One region of the Aliamphritea hakodatensis genome, then DNA from elsewhere that is predicted to be linked to it. Evidence: riboswitches for the same ligand, from Rfam matches in the RefSeq annotation. Region 1 holds a riboswitch; the other holds the start of a gene.
What was found. Region 1 has a riboswitch for thiamine pyrophosphate ahead of thiC (phosphomethylpyrimidine synthase ThiC). Riboswitches for the same ligand answer to the same signal wherever they lie in the genome.

Region 1 (8,620 bases):
CGGTATTGCTGTTTGGCATCGGCGTACGTTTTATGCTGGTGTGAAAATTGATAAAGCATGTCGTTGAACATGTGATAAGAGCAATGGTGAGAAAACGTGAGTGATTTAATTTCCCCGCAGTTGGCGGCTAAAGTAGAGCACAGCCTGAGTGTTTTACAGCGGGCTGCAGCTGAACACGCTTCCGGCGTGGTATTTGCCAACAGTCTGGGGGCAGAAGATGTGGTCATAACCGACCTGCTGCAGCGTGCCAAAACCGGGATTACCAGCTTTGTGCTGGATACCGGGCGTTTGCCGGAAGAAACCCTGACGCTGCTCGAAGCGGTGCAGCAGCGTTATCCGGAATTACCGGTAAAGGTTTACTATCCGGTGGCGGAACAGGTCGAAACCTATGTTGCCAGCCATGGTGTGAATGCATTTTATCGCAGCCAGTCATTGCGAAAGTCCTGCTGTGCTGTGCGTAAACTGGAACCGTTAAAGCGGGCGCTGGCAGGTAATTCCGCATGGATTACCGGATTACGCCGCGAACAGTCAGTTACCCGTGAAGAAGTGGGTTTTAAAGAATATGACGCCGGTAACGGCATGGATAAGTATAATCCGCTGGCCGACTGGACTGATGCCGAAGTATGGGCATATATCCGTGCTTTTGACGTGCCTTATAACCAGTTACATGATCAGAACTTCCCAAGTATCGGTTGCGCACCCTGTACCCGTGCTGTGAGTCAGGGGGAAGACATCCGTGCCGGCCGCTGGTGGTGGGAAAACCCGGAGACCCGTGAATGCGGTTTGCACCCGGGGACACCTGATCAGCCAGCAGCGGAAACATCGACAGGTGTTGCAGACTTTCTGCCGGACTGACCCGGTTCAGCTACCCGCCCTGTGCGTTTCAGCGACAGGGCCGGGTCAGCATTTTCATACTTCAGCTGGCTTTTTATAATGACCAATGGTCAAGGCTACGCGCTATGTTGTCTGAGCGCGTCTGCGCCGGATTAATCCTTCGGCGGTGAAGATCACGAGGGCCAGCCAGATCATGACGAACGTGATCAGGCGGTCAGAGTCCAGCGTTTCGCCGAAGTAAAATATGGCAATCAGAAATGAAATACTCGGTGCGATGTACTGCATCAGACCAATGTATAGCAGGCTGAGTCGCTGAGTAGCAGAAGTAAAGCAAAGCAGTGGCAGACTGGTCACGATACCTGCTGCCAGCAATAAGAGACTTAACCCTGCACTGGCGTTGAGTAATACCAGTTCGTTATAGCTGGCCAGCCAGATCATATATCCGATGGCAAAAGGGAAGAGCAGCAGGGTTTCGGTAAACAGGCCAAGAATAGAGTCTACCGGAATGGTTTTTCTGAGCAGCCCGTAGAAGCCAAAACTGAATGCCAGGCTCAGCGCTATCCAGGGAAGTTTGCCTAACAGAATCAGCTGATAGCTAACGGCAGCCAGTGCCAGCAGAATCGCCAGCCACTGACCTCTGCGCAGGCGTTCACCGAGAAAAATCATGCCAAGAAAAACACTGACCAGCGGGTTAATGTAGTATCCCAGTGCGGCTTCCAGTATTTGTTCCTGTGCAACAGCCCAGATGAATATCAGCCAGTTGGCAGAAACGATGACTGCTGTCAGTGTCAGACTGAGCAGCAGTTTGGGCTTTTTCAGCAACTCGAGGATGTCTTTACTCCGTTTGCTGATAAGCAGTATTGCTGCCAGAAAGGCCAGTGACCAGGCGATACGGTGTGCAAGGATCTCCATCGCAGATACGCTGGCGATGGCATGAAAGTAAATTGGAAAGATGCCCCACATACCATAGGCGGCGAGGGCAAAATAAATGCCTTTTTTCTGTTCCTGTTCAGCGTGCACCGGAATCTCCCTGTGTCGTGGTCGGGACAACCACGTTGTGCATTAAGTAGCGTTGTTTGAATGTATCGCTGCAGGCCTTGAGTAAGCGCGTCATGATGGCGATAAAAATCAGGCTGAATGCCAGCCGGGCCCAGAGAATACCGGAATGGTCTGCGCCCAGCGTCATGATGAGCAGGGTATCTTCAATAATACTGTGACACAATCCAAGCAGACACAGCGCGGCGAAACAGTCCTGTGGTTCAATGTTGCCGCTGCGCGCTTCTCTGATCAGCAGGCCGCCCCCAAAGGATAAGCCCAGTGTAATACCTATGATGGTCAGAGAGGTTGCCTTGGGGCTGATACCGAGAATTTTCAGTACCGGTTTCAGCAGCCAGATCATCAGGCGTTCTATATGCAGCCAGCGCAATAATCGCAGCAGGCTCAGCAGTACAGCAATAATCACCAAAATCATTGCAAAGCTTTTTATCTGGGAAACGGTCCAGGTTAGCAGGCTGTTATCGGTTTGCGCCGGTGGTTGCCAGAGTAATTCGACCGGTTGCTGTAACCAGTTTCCCCAGCTGTATATATGATGGAGGATGATACCCAGTATCAGCGCACAGATGATGCGTAATCCCAGTGCAATGGCCAGACGTACGCCGGCCTGCTGAACAATCCGTACCTCAATGGGCAAGCTGTGTGCAATCAACATCATGCTGCCGAGCACTGTCACCTGAGCGACGGTCAAAACCTGATCATCCGCCATCTGAAAGAAAATGATCATACCGCCGTAAACATTGGTGATCATGGTGGTTGTCCAGACAATGCCCATGTTTTCCGGTAAGCCGACCAGCAGCATCAGTGGCTCCAGCAGGGCGCTGATATAAGGAATGGCACCCATTTCTTCAAGTATTTTGACAATAATGATGACCGGAAGCGTGAGCTTAAACAGCAGAAAGAAGACATCAAAAATTTCTTTCGTCAGGTCTGGCAGGGTATGTTTCCAAAAGGAGTGCCATATTTTATGCATGGTTGAGCCTGTTACTGCATGGTTGTGATTGTCGGCTGATCGGTGCCGGGAAGGCATATAGTGTAATTCAGTGGGGGCTTTTCATATTTTGTATTTGTGGTTAGTAGGTTAATTAAATTTCTCAAATTGATATATTCGGATAATAAAAAAACATATACAGAGAATTTTATGAAACTTCAGTTGGATCGTACCGACCGGCAGATACTCAATATTTTGCAGTGTAATAACCGCATCAGTAATTTGCAGCTGGCGGAAGAAGTGAGTTTGTCGCCCCCGGCGTGTCTGAAGCGGGTAAAGCGTTTGCGGGAGTCTGGTGTCATCGAGGCGGATGTGGCCATTCTTGATGCCAGAATATTCGGCAAGATGCTGAATATCATTGTCGAAGTTGAAATGATCCGTGATCAGGCAGATCTGGCGGATGCATTTATGCGTAAGATGCAGCAGGCTAATGAGGTTACTCAGTGTTATCAGGTGACAGGGGAGGTCGATTTTCTGCTGGTGGTCATGGTGCCTGATATGGAGGCGTATGAGGTGTTTGTGCGCCGTGATCTTTCGAACGATCCGTATTTGCGTAAGTTCCGTACACTGATTTCAATGCGGCGGGATAAGTTTACAACCCGGGTTGAAGTGTAGGTTTGCGGTCAAAAAAAAGAGAGTACTCAGTTCCCCTTGAGTACTCTCTTCAGCCTGGCTTTCCTTGTTCCTTGCGGAGGTGTCGGCGTCCTGCCTTCTTCCATGATTCCCTTTCCGCGTTCCAGCCATCCTTTCTTCGATCCATGAAGCGTCTTGCTCCATGGCATTCATTATGCGGAATCAGATTCTGATTAATATAGGAATAATTCTTATTTTCAGGATTTAGTACAGAGATAAAACTGAGAGGTGGGGGCAGAAAAAAAAAGAGAGTACTCAGTTCCCCCTAAGCACCCTCTTCGCGTTGGCATCCGTTTTCCGTGCGGTTAATTTGCATCCTGCTACCATCCATGACCCGGTCCGCGAGCGTGGCCTTCCTTTATTCTGTCCCTGAAGTTTGATGATCCTGAAGCACATTATCCACGTTATATTTTTTATAAATATAAGAAAAAGTCCTATTTTTCGCCTGAGGCTTATTAGACTTTAGATGTAGTGGCTAGCTTTGTTTCCTGAGCACTAGACTTTCTGACGAGAGTTAGTGCCATTCAGGCAGGCCTGTCGGGTGGACAGCGTAAACATGTCATCCTACACTAGGTCGCAATATCTTGGTCGGGGTGCCCTGAATGGGGCTGAGAGCTGTTCGATAAACAGTGACCCGCGAACCTGATCCGGCTAATACCGGCGTAGGAAATCGAGATAAACCGTCATTATATTTCCTTTCTACAGGGTTCTTGCGGTTTAGCTCGGGGTAGCTAACTGTTCTCTGAACCACTCTTATGCTGGGCTTCAGGTGTCGATTCACTTGCTCAGCAGTAAAGCCAGCCCGGTTTTCAGTTTAGTTTCTGCGCGGTGTTTACCGTTTTCAGTGTTATATGGCCTGGAAATGAGCCCTCGTCTGTAACGGCCTGTACGCTGCCAATATGAGTGTATTGCCTTTATGGGTTGATGGATAACTTTGATTCGTTATGGCTTTTTCTATGAAGGCCAGACCGGTAGTCCCGCAGAGAATAACGAGAATAACTAAAGGTAATACTATGACTGATACCAATATTGCTTTGAGTCGCAGCGCTCAGGTTGATGAAGCTTCCGTGCAACCGTTTCCGAAATCCCGCAAAGTGTATGTGGAAGGTTCCCGCAGTGATATTCGCGTTCCGATGCGGGAGATTTCGCTGGATCAGACGCCAACCGATATGGGTGGCGAAATCAATGAGCCCTTATATGTTTATGATACGTCCGGCCTGTACACCGATCCGGAAGCTGAAATTGATGTCCGTAAAGGTCTGAAGCCGGTTCGTGCTGGCTGGATTGCCGAACGTGAAGATACAGAACAACTGGCCGGTATGACCTCCGAGTATGGCCGTGTTCGCGAGCAGGATCTGCGTCTTGATCATCTGCGTTTTGAGCTGACCCGCAAGCCACTGCGTGCAAAAGAGGGTATGAATGTTACCCAGTTGCACTATGCACGTAAGGGCATCATTACGCCGGAAATGGAATACATTGCTATCCGTGAAAACATGAAGCTGGCGAAAGCCAAAGCTGAAGGTTCCATGGTTGATCAGCAGCATCCGGGTCATAGCTTCGGGGCTCAGTTGCCGGAAGAAATTACCCCGGAATTCGTCCGTAAAGAAGTTGCCGAAGGCCGCGCAATTATTCCGGCAAACATTAACCATCCGGAAATTGAGCCAATGATTATTGGCCGTAACTTCCTGGTTAAAATCAACGGTAACATCGGTAACTCTGCGCTGACGTCTTCGATTGAAGAAGAAGTTGAGAAGATGACCTGGGGGATCCGCTGGGGTTCAGATACCATCATGGATCTGTCTACCGGTAAGAATATCCACGAAACCCGTGAATGGATTTTGCGTAACTCGCCGGTGCCAATCGGTACTGTACCTATTTACCAGGCACTGGAAAAAGTTAAGGGTGTTGCAGAAGACCTGAACTGGGAAGTGTTCCGCGATACGCTGATCGAGCAGGCAGAGCAGGGTGTGGATTACTTTACAATTCATGCCGGTGTGCTGCTGCGTTATGTTCCGATGACGGCTAAGCGAATGACCGGTATTGTTTCCCGCGGTGGTTCGATCATGGCTAAGTGGTGTCTGGCGCATCACGAAGAAAACTTCCTGTATACACATTTCGAAGAAATCTGCGAAATCTGTAAAGCATATGATGTGTCGTTCTCACTGGGTGACGGTTTACGTCCGGGCTCTGTATACGATGCCAATGATGAAGCACAGTTTGCTGAACTGGAAACCCTGGGTGAGCTGACCAAGATTGCCTGGAAGCACGATGTACAGGTAATGATCGAAGGTCCGGGTCACGTGCCAATGCACATGATCAAGGAAAATATGGATAAGCAGCTGACTGAGTGTCACGAAGCGCCGTTCTATACTCTGGGGCCTCTGACAACTGATATTGCGCCGGGTTATGACCACATCACTTCCGGTATCGGTGCTGCCATGATTGGCTGGTACGGTTGTGCGATGCTGTGCTACGTGACACCAAAAGAGCACCTGGGTCTGCCAAATAAAGATGACGTTAAGACCGGTATTATCACGTATAAAATTGCCGCCCATGCCGCAGATCTTGCGAAAGGTCATCCGGGTGCACAGATTCGTGATAACGCTATGTCTAAAGCCCGTTTCGAGTTCCGCTGGGAAGATCAGTTCAACATCGGTCTGGACCCGGATACTGCCCGTGCTTACCACGATGAGACGCTGCCTAAAGAGTCTGCGAAAGTGGCCCACTTCTGTTCAATGTGCGGACCGAAGTTCTGCTCTATGAAGATTTCTCAGGAAGTGCGTGATCTGGATGAGAGTCAGGTGGCTGCGATTAATGCCCAGGCTGAACAGGGGATGATAGAAAAGTCAGCTGAGTTTAAAGAAACCGGCGCTGAGATCTACCACAAAGTGTAACGGGCAGGGGGTTCCGTTTGTTTCAGACAGGCGGATCATAGTCAGAAAACCGCCGGCATTCCGGCGGTTTTTTTATTCTGTGTTTAACTTTCTTTCAGCGGGTGCCCGTCCGGTAACTGACGTTCAATCCACAGCGCCAGTTTATGTTTCATGTTGGGCTCGTTATCTTCCCCTTTGGCCAGTGGCTGAATCAGTTTATCCAGTACAAGTAGCCGGTAGATTGCTGTGATTTTATCGCTGGCACTGTCGGTGGCTTCTATTTTCCCGGCACCGCGCTTTTCCATATATACACTGCCGATACGGATGGCTTCTTTAACCAGGGCTGCTTCATGCTTCAGTTTTGCCAAAATACTGACTCCTTATGCTGACGGTACCGTCACTATAACCAAGCGCCGGCCACAGGCAAGATAAATTAAGCCGCGGGCATGAGGATAATATACGGTATACTTGCGCGGTTTATCGCCAGTTGTGACATTCAGCCAGCCACAGTACGAGAGTTTTTTATGAAATATTGCATCATTCCTGTTACCGCCTTTCAGCAGAACTGCACGTTGCTCTGGTGCGCGGATACACGCCGTGCGGCGGTAGTCGATCCCGGCGGCGATGTTTCCCGTATTGTGGATAAGCTGGATGCGGAAGGCCTGACACTGGATAAAATTCTGCTTACCCATGCACATATTGATCATGCCGGAGGCACTGCAGAAATAGCGCAGGTGTACGGTGTACCGATAGAAGGCCCGCATCTTGAGGATAAGTTCTGGATAGACGCACTGGATCAGCAGAGTCAGATGTTTGGTTTTCCGAGCGTAGAAACATTTACCCCGGACCGCTGGTTGAATGACGCTGATACAGTCAGTTTTGGTAATCAGTGTCTGGAAGTGCTGCATTGCCCGGGCCATACTCCCGGTCACGTTATTTTCTTCCACCGGGAAACACAGCTGGCGCTGGTGGGCGATGTTTTGTTTAACGGTTCAATCGGCCGGACAGATTTTCCGAAAGGGGATCATCCGAGCCTTATCCATTCAATCCGTGAAAAGCTCTTTACTCTGGGGGATGATGTGACCTTTATTCCCGGCCACGGGCCCTTGTCTACTTTTGGACACGAGCGTTTGAATAATCCGTTTGTCAGTGATCACCGCGGATAATGCCAGACTGCTTTAACGAATAAATTTGCTGTCCTTTCCGGGCCGGAACTGAGCAGCGTTTCTGGCCTGAAATACCCTCTTTGTGCATGAATATAAATCCTGTTCAACGGCAGGCAGAATGGCGCCTTCAGCTATACTGTTAAGGCTATATTCAAGCAACTTAGGGAGGCATGAATGCAGCAGGTTAGATATGGTGATTATCAGATCACCCCGGCCGTTCAGTCGTTAGGTCGTAACCGCTGGAACTTACTGCCAAGGATTACCGGCGCCAATGTATCTGCACTAGTATCGCCAACCATGTTTTCTACTGCTGATCCTGAAAACCAGATAGTTACATCCTCTGAACATGAGGCCATAAAACAATGCATTGAGCTGGGTAAAATGATTATCGATGCAGATCTTCAGAGTTATCCCTAGCTTTATTTTTAACCCCTGAATTTTCTTACGGGCGCTTGATTTTGATATTCCTCCGACTGCATTTCAGTCAGCCTGCTTCGGGTCCGGTTGAATTCAAACTCAAGACTGCCCTGAGAATATAGCTGTTCCAGTGGTTGTTCCGCGCTCAGAAACAAATTCACCCGCTGATCATATAACTCATCCACAAGGCTGATAAAACGCCTGGCGGGGTCATCCATCCTGGCATATTGCATTTTCCGTGCACCGGTCGTCGTTGTTTCGTATCCCGCACCGATATTACCGTCTTCAACTCCCCGGGTTTTTATCCATTCCTGAGTTTGCCCGCCAAGTGTGGGGACGTTGCTGATAAATACATGATCGAACTGTGAGGCCAGCTCTATGTAATCCAGCTGTGAACGGGGACCGTCACACAGCTGATTAAATTCGAACCAGATACAGCTGCGGTTTCTTTTTATTACCGGAATAGTCCGGTTCATTATACAAGCAGGCTGGTTTTTCGGCGGATCGCCGGGAGGGCTGAAGGCATCAAACAGATCCCCTAAAGCCGAATCTGCCGGGCGGATAAAGTAGTTATTCCGGAGTGTCAGCTGGCGTAACCGGTGATCAGTCTCCCCGTCCATATGTAAGACATTAAGGTGTTGCTGTAGCAGTAA
Region 2 (8,620 bases), 1.5 Mb from region 1:
GCGGGAGTCCGCCGGGATTTCTGCAATCAGTTCATCGAAGAATGCTGTGGTTGCATAGGCTGCTTCCTGATATTCCTCACCGGCATACATGTCGATCCAGTTGGCATATGGATTGCCTTCAATGACGCTGTTGCCGGTTTCAGTCAGATACTGACCCACGTGGGCGTAACCCAGTGCACAGGGCACCAGTGCCGCGTACAGATCGGCCAGGTCACCCTGCAGGCCTGCATCGATCAGATAGCGGGTGTAGGCCACGGTGGCAACAGCCTCAGGCAGTTCCAGAATATCATTTTCCTGCAGACCCCAGGACTTGCAGTAGTCTATATGCAGGCTGATTTCGTGCTCCACCAGTGCAGAGAGAGACGGCAGGCTGGCACGCATCTGATGCGGGCTGTCGCTCTTGAATACCGCCAGCGCGTGGGCACGGGCGTAGTGAATCAGGTAGAGGTAATCCTGCTGCAGATAGTGGCGGAAGCTTTCATTGGCCAGTGTGCCCTGGCCAAGCTGCTGCACAAAGGGGTGTTTGATGTACAGGTCCCAGTCTTGCTGGCAGCCTTTAATCAGATCCTGATGGTTCATAGTCTGTGTTCCTGTGCTGTGTCCGGCGTTACTGAACGATGTAGTCAGTGGCTTTCGGCAGTGTTTTAATCACGCCGTTGTCGAACAGGAATTGGGCATAGTTGTCATAACGGCCCAGATCAGCTGCCTGCGGGCGCAGGGCGAAACGGATCAGGGTGTCTTTCCAGGCCAGACGGTTCAGTTCGGTATCCAGCTTGTTACCGTCGCCGTAAGACTTAAACAGTTCCCAGGCTTCATCCGGGTGATTAACGGTGAACTGTGTTGCCAGTTCCAGCGCCCGGTTAAACTTCTTCAGCATGTCTTTATCGATTTTGTTGCTGTTAGCAACCACAACCAGCTCGTCGTATGGCGGAATGCCTTCTTCTTCAACGAAGAATGCCTTGCCTTCAAAACCTTCCATGCTCAGCTGATGCATTTCAAAGTTACGGTAGCCGCCGTAGATGGCATCTACCTTGCCGGTTGCCAGTGACGCAGACAGGGACCAGCCTACGTTGATCAGTTCCACGTTGTCGATGCTGGCGCCGTTTTTCTTCATCATGGTGCCGATGGTAGCATCGACCAGTCCGCCGTCGAAGGCATAACCGATTTTCTTACCTTCCAGATCCGCCAGAGAAGTGTAGCCCTTATCTTTCAGAACCATCACGGTATTCAGCGGGGTGGCGATCAGGGTTGAAACCCGGCTCAGGGGCAGGTCTTCAACCACATCACGGATCAGCTGCGGCTGATAGGTAACCGCCAGATCAAATTTGCCGGCCGCAACCAGCTTAGGCGGGGTGCTTGGATCAGCAGGTTCGGTAATTTCAATGTCCAGACCCTGGGCTTTAAACAGGCCCTGTTGCTTGGCAACGATAATCGGGCCGTGGTCCGGGTTTACAAACCAGTCCAGCATCAGGGTGACTTTTTCAGCCAGTGCCTGCTGGCTGAACATGATCAGAGCAAAAGCGAGTATTTTTTTCATGACAGTTTCCGTTGTTTCATTTTTCAGGTGTTGTTTGACTTTTCCCGGTACCAGGGAATGGCTTTTTTAAGTAACTGGTCAGTGCTGTAGTACAGCAGGATAGAGAACAGGGCGAGGATAAACAGGGCCGCGAACATGTCGGCAATCTGCATCCGGGCGTTAGCCTGCAGCATCAGGTAACCCAGGCCGCCAGCAGAACCGACCCATTCGCCAACGACGGCGCCAATGGGGGCAACCACGACGGCTACCCGAATACCGGATGCCAGCGTTGGCAGGGCTGCCGGCAGGCGGATATGCCACAGCTGACGCCAGCGGTTGGCGTGCATGGTGGTGGCCAGGTCAAGGTAGCCGGTAGGCGTATGGCGCAGACCGTCGAAGCAGGTGGTAGTGACCGGGAAAAAGATTATCAGCGCTGCCATTATTACTTTGGAGGCCATACCATATCCGAACCAGAGCATCAGAATCGGTGCGAGGGCAAATACCGGGATGGCCTGGCTGGCAATCAGCACCGGCAGTAACCAGCGACGTACCGGATTAAACAGCAGCATCTGCAGCGCTAACCCGATGCCCATGAATAGTCCGAGTAACAGTCCCAGCACAATTTCTGTGAGCGTGATCAGGCTGTGATCCCAAAGCAGTTCCGGATTACTGATCAGCTTGTCGAATACCAGCAACGGTGGTGGCAGTATAAAGGGTGGCATAGAGAAGACCGTTACAATGGCCTGCCACACGCCCAATATAACCAGGCTGGTGACGGTCAGGCGAAACAGTATCTGCCGCCGGCCTGTTCCGTTCTGTACATCCTGCTGAGCGGTGGGGCGGGTTGTAACCGGGGTGACGGGCTTATTCACTGGCGCTCTCCTCACTGAACTGTTCATCCGCGGCCTGAAGGGCAGCTAACAGACGGTGCTGGTAGTCGCCGAGTTCTGCATCCACAGGCCGGGGCACCGGGCTGTCCGGTGTGGCTGCGGCTTTTAACCGTCGCTGCTGAAACAGCCAGACATGCTGGCCCAGCCGCAGGGCTTCCTGCGGGTCATGGGTGATCAGTAATACGGTGCGGCCTTCCAGCGCTTTAAACGCCAGCGCCTGTAAGCGGTGGCGGGTAACAGCATCCAGTGCGCTGAAGGGTTCATCCATCAGTACGATGGGGGTGTCCTGCATTAAGGTACGGGCCAGTGCTACCCGCTGACGCATGCCACCGGATAATGCGTCGGGTAGCAGATGGCTGCTGTCAGCCAGACCCAGCTGGGCCAGCAGTTGGTCGGCGCGGGCATAGTCATCAGCAGAGGGTTTACCTTTGCTCAGGCGAGCCTGCAGGCAGACGTTGTCGCGCACTTTCAGCCAGGGCAGGAGCAGATCCTGCTGGGCCATATAGGCGATCTGACCTTCCAGGGGCTGGCCGTGCTGATCGGTAATTTCACCGCTGCTGTGATGTTGGGGTTCGATTAATCCGGCAAGCCGGCGTAGCAGGCTGGTTTTACCGCAGCCGCTGCTGCCCAGCAGGCAGGTCCATTCTCCGGCAGGCAGTTGCAGGTTCAGTTCACTGAATACCGGTTCAGGGGCATGCTGATATTGCAGGCTAAGCTGGCGGATATTGATTTCGGTGGCGTGCATGGTCTGGATTACCGGGCCTGACGGTAAAAGTGATGCACCGGGCCGGAACCTTCACCAATGCGCAGTTCATCAGCATGTTCAATGGCCGCCTGAATATAGTCTTTGGCCTGCTGAATGGCGTCGGCCATCGCGTAGCCCTGTGCCAGGAACGAGGCTATGCTGGCGGACAGCGTGCAGCCAGTGCCGTGGGTGTTTTGGGTATCGATACGCGGGCTGCTGTAAGTGCGCAGGCCTTGAGCGCCGAGCCAGAAATCGGTGCTGGTATCGGCTGCCTGATGGCCGCCCTTGATCAGGACCGACTTGCAGCCATAGCCGAGCAGTTGTTCGCAATGTGCCGCGGTATCTTCCGCGCTGGCGGTATTCAGTTCCGGGCGTGCTGCCAGTAATGCCTGAGCTTCCGGCAGGTTCGGGGTGATCACATCGGCCAGTGGGATGAGTTCGCTGATCAGGGTGTCGGTGGCATCTTTGGCCAGCAGAACGTCGCCACTGGTGGCAACCATCACCGGGTCAAGCACGACGTATTTTGGCTGATATTTGCGGATGGCTGCAGCCACCGTCCGGATGGTGTCAGCATCGCCCAGCATGCCGATCTTGACGGCATCTACCGCGATATCACTGAAAACGGATTCGAACTGTTGCTCAATGAACGCGCCCGTTACTGGCATAACACCACTGACGCCGCGGGTATTCTGGGCGGTCAGGGCGGTGATGACTGTGCAGGCGTAGCTGCCGGTGGCAGAAATGGCTTTGATGTCTGCCTGTATGCCAGCGCCACCACCGCTGTCGGATCCGGCTACGCTGAGAACGATAGGAGTGTGGGGCTGTGACATGGTGCTTTCCTGCATCTGAGTAGAGATAACGGAGTGAACCGGCAGGAAATGTAATGCTGTAAGCGATGTTTACAGATTTCCTACGCCAATTCACTGGATCAGGTTCTACGGGTTTAGCAGTTGCCATCTCAACCAGAATTCTGGTTCCCCGACTGTATTGGGCGATCATAGAGAGTTGGCTATACAAACACAAATGAAACTTATTGGTATCCAGACGTGTACGCCTAAAGCATGAGTGGCAGCGCGCAGCGCCGGGCTTTCAGGGTGTGTGGCGGGGATCGGGTCGACGGGGCTGTATGCTGGCGTTGAAAAATATTCTGGCAGCAAGGGTTGTGTTTCAGGATTTTCCAAAATACTATGCTGCCAACTAATTCTGTATGCGACAGGTGCAGCCGGCCATTTTTATGGACGGCTGATAATTGGGAAGCCGGTGAGATTCCGGCGCTGCCCCCGCAACGGTAACTACAGTTTGGTCATCAGCAAACCACTGAGCAGTATGCTTGGGAAGGGTTGATGACCGGCATATGCCAACTGTTAAGCCCGGAAACCAGCCTGCGTATCACCCTTATAAAATCGCGGTGGGCGGTTCTGGGCATAAAAGCTTTCTGAAGCTTTTTTTCCTGGGCGTGCTTGTCCGTGTGTGAACTTAGGCGACACATGGCAAAGACATTTCGAAAACACTCTCTGTTCTGCCGGGGCTTCCGGTAACCGATGGCCGTGGCTGATTTGCTGCAGGTTTCAGGGCTGACTGTATCTGGCGATAACCAGCGTTTGCTGCTGGATGACGTCAGTTTCAGTATGCGCCCGGGCGAAGTGGTGGGCGTACTGGGGCCGAACGGTGCCGGTAAAACCACACTGCTGCGCTGCCTGTTTGGTGCTCTGCGCCAGTTCAGCGGATCAGTTCACATCAATGGCCGGGACATCAGTACCCTGACTGACCGGCAACGGGCTTTGCAGGTGGCTGCGGTTACGCAGGAAATGCCTGCTGACTTTCAGCTCAGCGTCCGTTCAGTGATTGCCACCGGCCGTACGCCGCATCAGCACTGGTTTACCGGCAATGATCCGGACGCGGAAAAGGTGATTGATGAGGCGATCAGGCAGTTTCATCTGCGACGCTATCTGGACCGTGATATCAGTGAGCTTTCAGGTGGGGAGCGCAAACGCGTGATGATCTGCCGGGCCCTGGTACAGCAGCCAGAGTTGCTGGTGCTGGATGAGCCCTGTAACCATCTGGACATTGAACATCAGCTCAGCCTGATGCAGTTACTGCGTAAACTGCCAGTCAGCAGCCTGGTGTCTCTGCATGATTTCCCACTGGCGGCCCGCTACTGCGACCGTGTTCTGGTGATGCAGCAGGGACGTCTGGTAGGCGAGGGGACACCTGCTGATGTGCTGACCCCTGAGTTATTCGAAAACGTTTTTGCCGTGCGTGCCAATACCTACTCTAACCCTTGGGAGCAGTGGTCGTTTTATGCCACCTCGCTCCCCTTTTTTTCCTGTACAAAAAAGCAAAAGGACCAAGCACATGCGCACCCTCATCTTCAGCTCAGCGATGCTGTTCGCCAGTCTGGCGCCGCTTAGCCAGGCATCTGAGTTTCCTGTTACTGTTGATAGCTGTGGCCGTACCGTTACCTTTGATGCGGCCCCTCAGCGGGCGGTGATTCATGATCAGAACATGAGCCAGATGGCATTTGCACTGGGTATTCAGAAGCATATAGCCGGTCTGACCGGCATTACCGGCTGGTACAAAACCAGCCCTGAATTTGATAAAGACCGGGGTGACATTCCGGAGCTGGCGCCAAAAAATCCCACCACTGAGAATGTGATCAGTGCCGATCCGGATCTGTTCTTTGCAGGCTGGAATTACGGCATGCGTACCGACGGTGAACTGACGCCGCAAAGCCTGGGTGATCTGGGTGTACCGGTACTGGAGTTGACGGAGTCTTGTGTGCACCTGACCAAGTCCGGACCGGATGCCTCAATGGATTTACTGTATGACGACGTTGTACGCCTGGGTGCCGTATTCGGTGTGAAGGAAAAAGCTGACGCACTGGTTGATGGCTGGAAGTCCCGTCTGGCAGCGGTTGCTGATAAGACTGAAGGCAAAAAGCCGGTTAAAGTTTTCCTGTATGATTCCGGCGAAGACAAGATTTTCACCTCCGGCCGTTTCGGTATGCCTACGGCGCTTATCCGCGCTGCGGGCGGTGAAAACGTGATGGATAACATTGATACCAGCTGGGGCAAGGTGGGTATTGAAGCGGTAATGGACGCTGAGCCTGACTTCTTTATTCTGGTGGATTATCAACAAGGTGGCTGGAAAGGCTCCTGGGAATTCATCAAGAACCATCCGGTCCTTTCTACACTGGATGCAGTGAAGAATGATCGCTTCCTGCCACTGGAATACGGTGAAATTACACCGGGCCCGCTGAACATTCAGGCCGTGGAAAAACTGGCTGAAAAGATGTACCTGAGCGGACGGTAAGCCTTGAGTAAGACCTTCAGGCCGGGACTGATCGGCGGCGCTCTGCTGTTGGTTATCCTGGCACTTTCACTGGCGGGCATCATGATCGGTGTCAGCCAGATTCGTCCGGATCAGGCGCTGGCCATTCTATTGCAGGGCTTAGGTCCTGATATGCTGGGTACTTTCATCGAGCCGGACTGGCGTAAATCTCAGTCGGTCATTATCACTGAACTGCGGGCTCCGCGGGTGATTCTGGCGATGCTGGCCGGTGCCGGTCTGGCTGTGGCCGGTGCGGCTTTGCAGGCGGCGACCCGTAATCCTCTGACTGATCCTTTCTTGCTGGGCGTGTCCTCCGGTGCATCGCTGGGAGCCGTGCTGGTTATTTCTCATGTGGGGTTGGTCATCGGTGCGTATAGCATGCCGGTGTTCAGTTTTGCCGGCGGACTGTTATCTTTTCTGCTGTTACTCATGCTTATCAAGCGGCCGGAAAACCAGCGGCCAGATCGTCTGGTGCTGGCCGGTGTCGCCATTTCATTTTTGCTGATGGCCGGCACCAACGGGCTTATTTTTCTGGGCGATCAGCGGGCGGCGCAGTCAGTGGTGTTCTGGATGCTGGGTGGCCTGGGCCGGGCGCGTTGGGATCTTCTGCCCATTCCTGCACTGATCATTGTGTTGGGTGTGGCCTTTCTGATCTGGCAGGCCCGTAACCTGAATGCCCTGATGATGGGGCAGGAGAGTGCAGCAGCATTGGGTGTATCGGTTAACCGGGCACGGGTGGTTGTATTATTGCTGGCCACCCTGGTGACCAGCCTGATCGTTTCGCTGACCGGCACGATCGGTTTTGTCGGCCTGGTGGTGCCGCATATTATGCGGGCGTTTGTCGGGGGCGATAACCGTACTCTGCTGCCGTTATGCGCGCTGGCCGGTGCGGCTTTCATGCTGGGTATGGACATTGTTGCCCGCATGTTACTGGCCCCGCAGGAACTGCCCATCGGGATTATTACCGGGGCAGTGGGAGGCAGTTATTTCTGCTATCTGTTAGCTCGGCGCTAGCGCTATATCTTGTTCACCAGCCTTTTGCGTAACCGGTAGTTGAGCATAACCGGGCTGTTGAAGCCGTACTGGCTGATCAGATCGTCCAGCAGATTTACTTCCGACAGTTTTATGTAGGCTGCCTGTAATGCCTGGACAACTTGTGGGGAGGTTTCCGGGCTGGCAGCAAGCCAGAGCTGTTTTGACAGATCATCGACGCGTAACACCGGTACAAAGTCATCCGCGTTAAAGCCGAATTCATCAATCCGGTAAGGGAAGCTGTTGACCTGTGGGGCGTAGTCAATGTGCAGGGCGCGGAGCATTTTAATGGTTTGCCGGGTGTGATTAACGCGCACCGGTGTGAAGCCCTGTTCTGTAAAGTAGGTGTCGAGGCTGCCGCCACCCTGAACAGCGACCCGATATTTCTTCAGCGCTTCCAGTGATGCTGGCATATGATCGGGGCCGTCAATATGTTTATAGACGATCACTTCATAGGGTGAAACCGGGCCGATCCAGTGGTACTGGCTTTCCCGCTGTGTATTACGGGATATAGAAAAAAACAGTTTGTTGGGGCCGTCCTGAGACATTTTGATCGCACGCCGCCAGGGGAGAAAGTGAGTACTGCCGATCACCATAGGCTCTTGTTTCGCCGCTTCTTCAACCAATGCTTTGATGAAATCAATCACGTAACCCTTGGGCTGGCTGTCCAGTTCGATTTGCAGGGGAGGGAATTCTTCAGTAATCAGATCAAGCTGAGTGGCTTCTGCTGCATAGCTTAGTGACGCTGTACTGCCGAATATAAAGACGGTTAACAGTCGGATGCAGTATCTGAAAATGAACGGTTGCTTACCGCATGGTAAAAAAAATCTGAAGGTTCTTCTGAACATTCAAGCAGCCTTATGACAACAACGATACTGGTCCCTCATCCATGTTTTATTCAGAAATCCCTTTCTTATTAGACAGATACTACGAAAATCCATAGGTAATTTCATCTAAAAACTGAATCCTGACTGAACTTTTATGAAGTATTTTCAGGATGCGTGGCACATCCTGAAAATATTGGAGCTGAGGGCCTGTTTTTCCGTTCAGGCCGGTGAGAACGGGTAGTCTGTACATCCGGCTGCTGAGCCGCCAAACAGCGTGCTT

Region 2: another riboswitch for thiamine pyrophosphate. It lies ahead of thiD (bifunctional hydroxymethylpyrimidine kinase/phosphomethylpyrimidine kinase); the one in region 1 lies ahead of thiC (phosphomethylpyrimidine synthase ThiC).

Annotation. Positions count from the first base shown of each region.
Region 1 covers NZ_AP025281.1:1,362,796-1,371,415, forward strand. The annotation lists gene PCI15_RS06205 (sulfite exporter TauE/SafE family protein) at 1-44, shown strand, start outside; gene PCI15_RS06210 (phosphoadenylyl-sulfate reductase) at 97-855, shown strand; gene rarD (EamA family transporter RarD) at 958-1,854, opposite strand; gene PCI15_RS06220 (hypothetical protein) at 1,844-2,860, opposite strand; gene PCI15_RS06225 (Lrp/AsnC family transcriptional regulator) at 3,029-3,493, shown strand; TPP riboswitch at 4,091-4,197, shown strand; gene thiC (phosphomethylpyrimidine synthase ThiC) at 4,525-6,405, shown strand; gene PCI15_RS06235 (DUF5062 family protein) at 6,489-6,752, opposite strand; gene PCI15_RS06240 (MBL fold metallo-hydrolase) at 6,909-7,550, shown strand; gene PCI15_RS06245 (hypothetical protein) at 7,725-7,967, shown strand; gene zapE (cell division protein ZapE) at 7,976-8,620, opposite strand, start outside.
Region 2 covers NZ_AP025281.1:2,885,127-2,893,746, reverse strand. The annotation lists gene tenA (thiaminase II) at 1-579, opposite strand, end outside; gene PCI15_RS13360 (ABC transporter substrate-binding protein) at 608-1,537, opposite strand; gene PCI15_RS13355 (ABC transporter permease) at 1,561-2,310, opposite strand; gene PCI15_RS13350 (ABC transporter ATP-binding protein) at 2,381-3,151, opposite strand; gene thiD (bifunctional hydroxymethylpyrimidine kinase/phosphomethylpyrimidine kinase) at 3,160-3,981, opposite strand; TPP riboswitch at 4,041-4,142, opposite strand; cobalamin riboswitch at 4,349-4,551, shown strand; gene PCI15_RS13340 (ABC transporter ATP-binding protein) at 4,693-5,562, shown strand; gene PCI15_RS13335 (ABC transporter substrate-binding protein) at 5,507-6,463, shown strand; gene PCI15_RS13330 (FecCD family ABC transporter permease) at 6,467-7,495, shown strand; gene PCI15_RS13325 (substrate-binding periplasmic protein) at 7,498-8,361, opposite strand.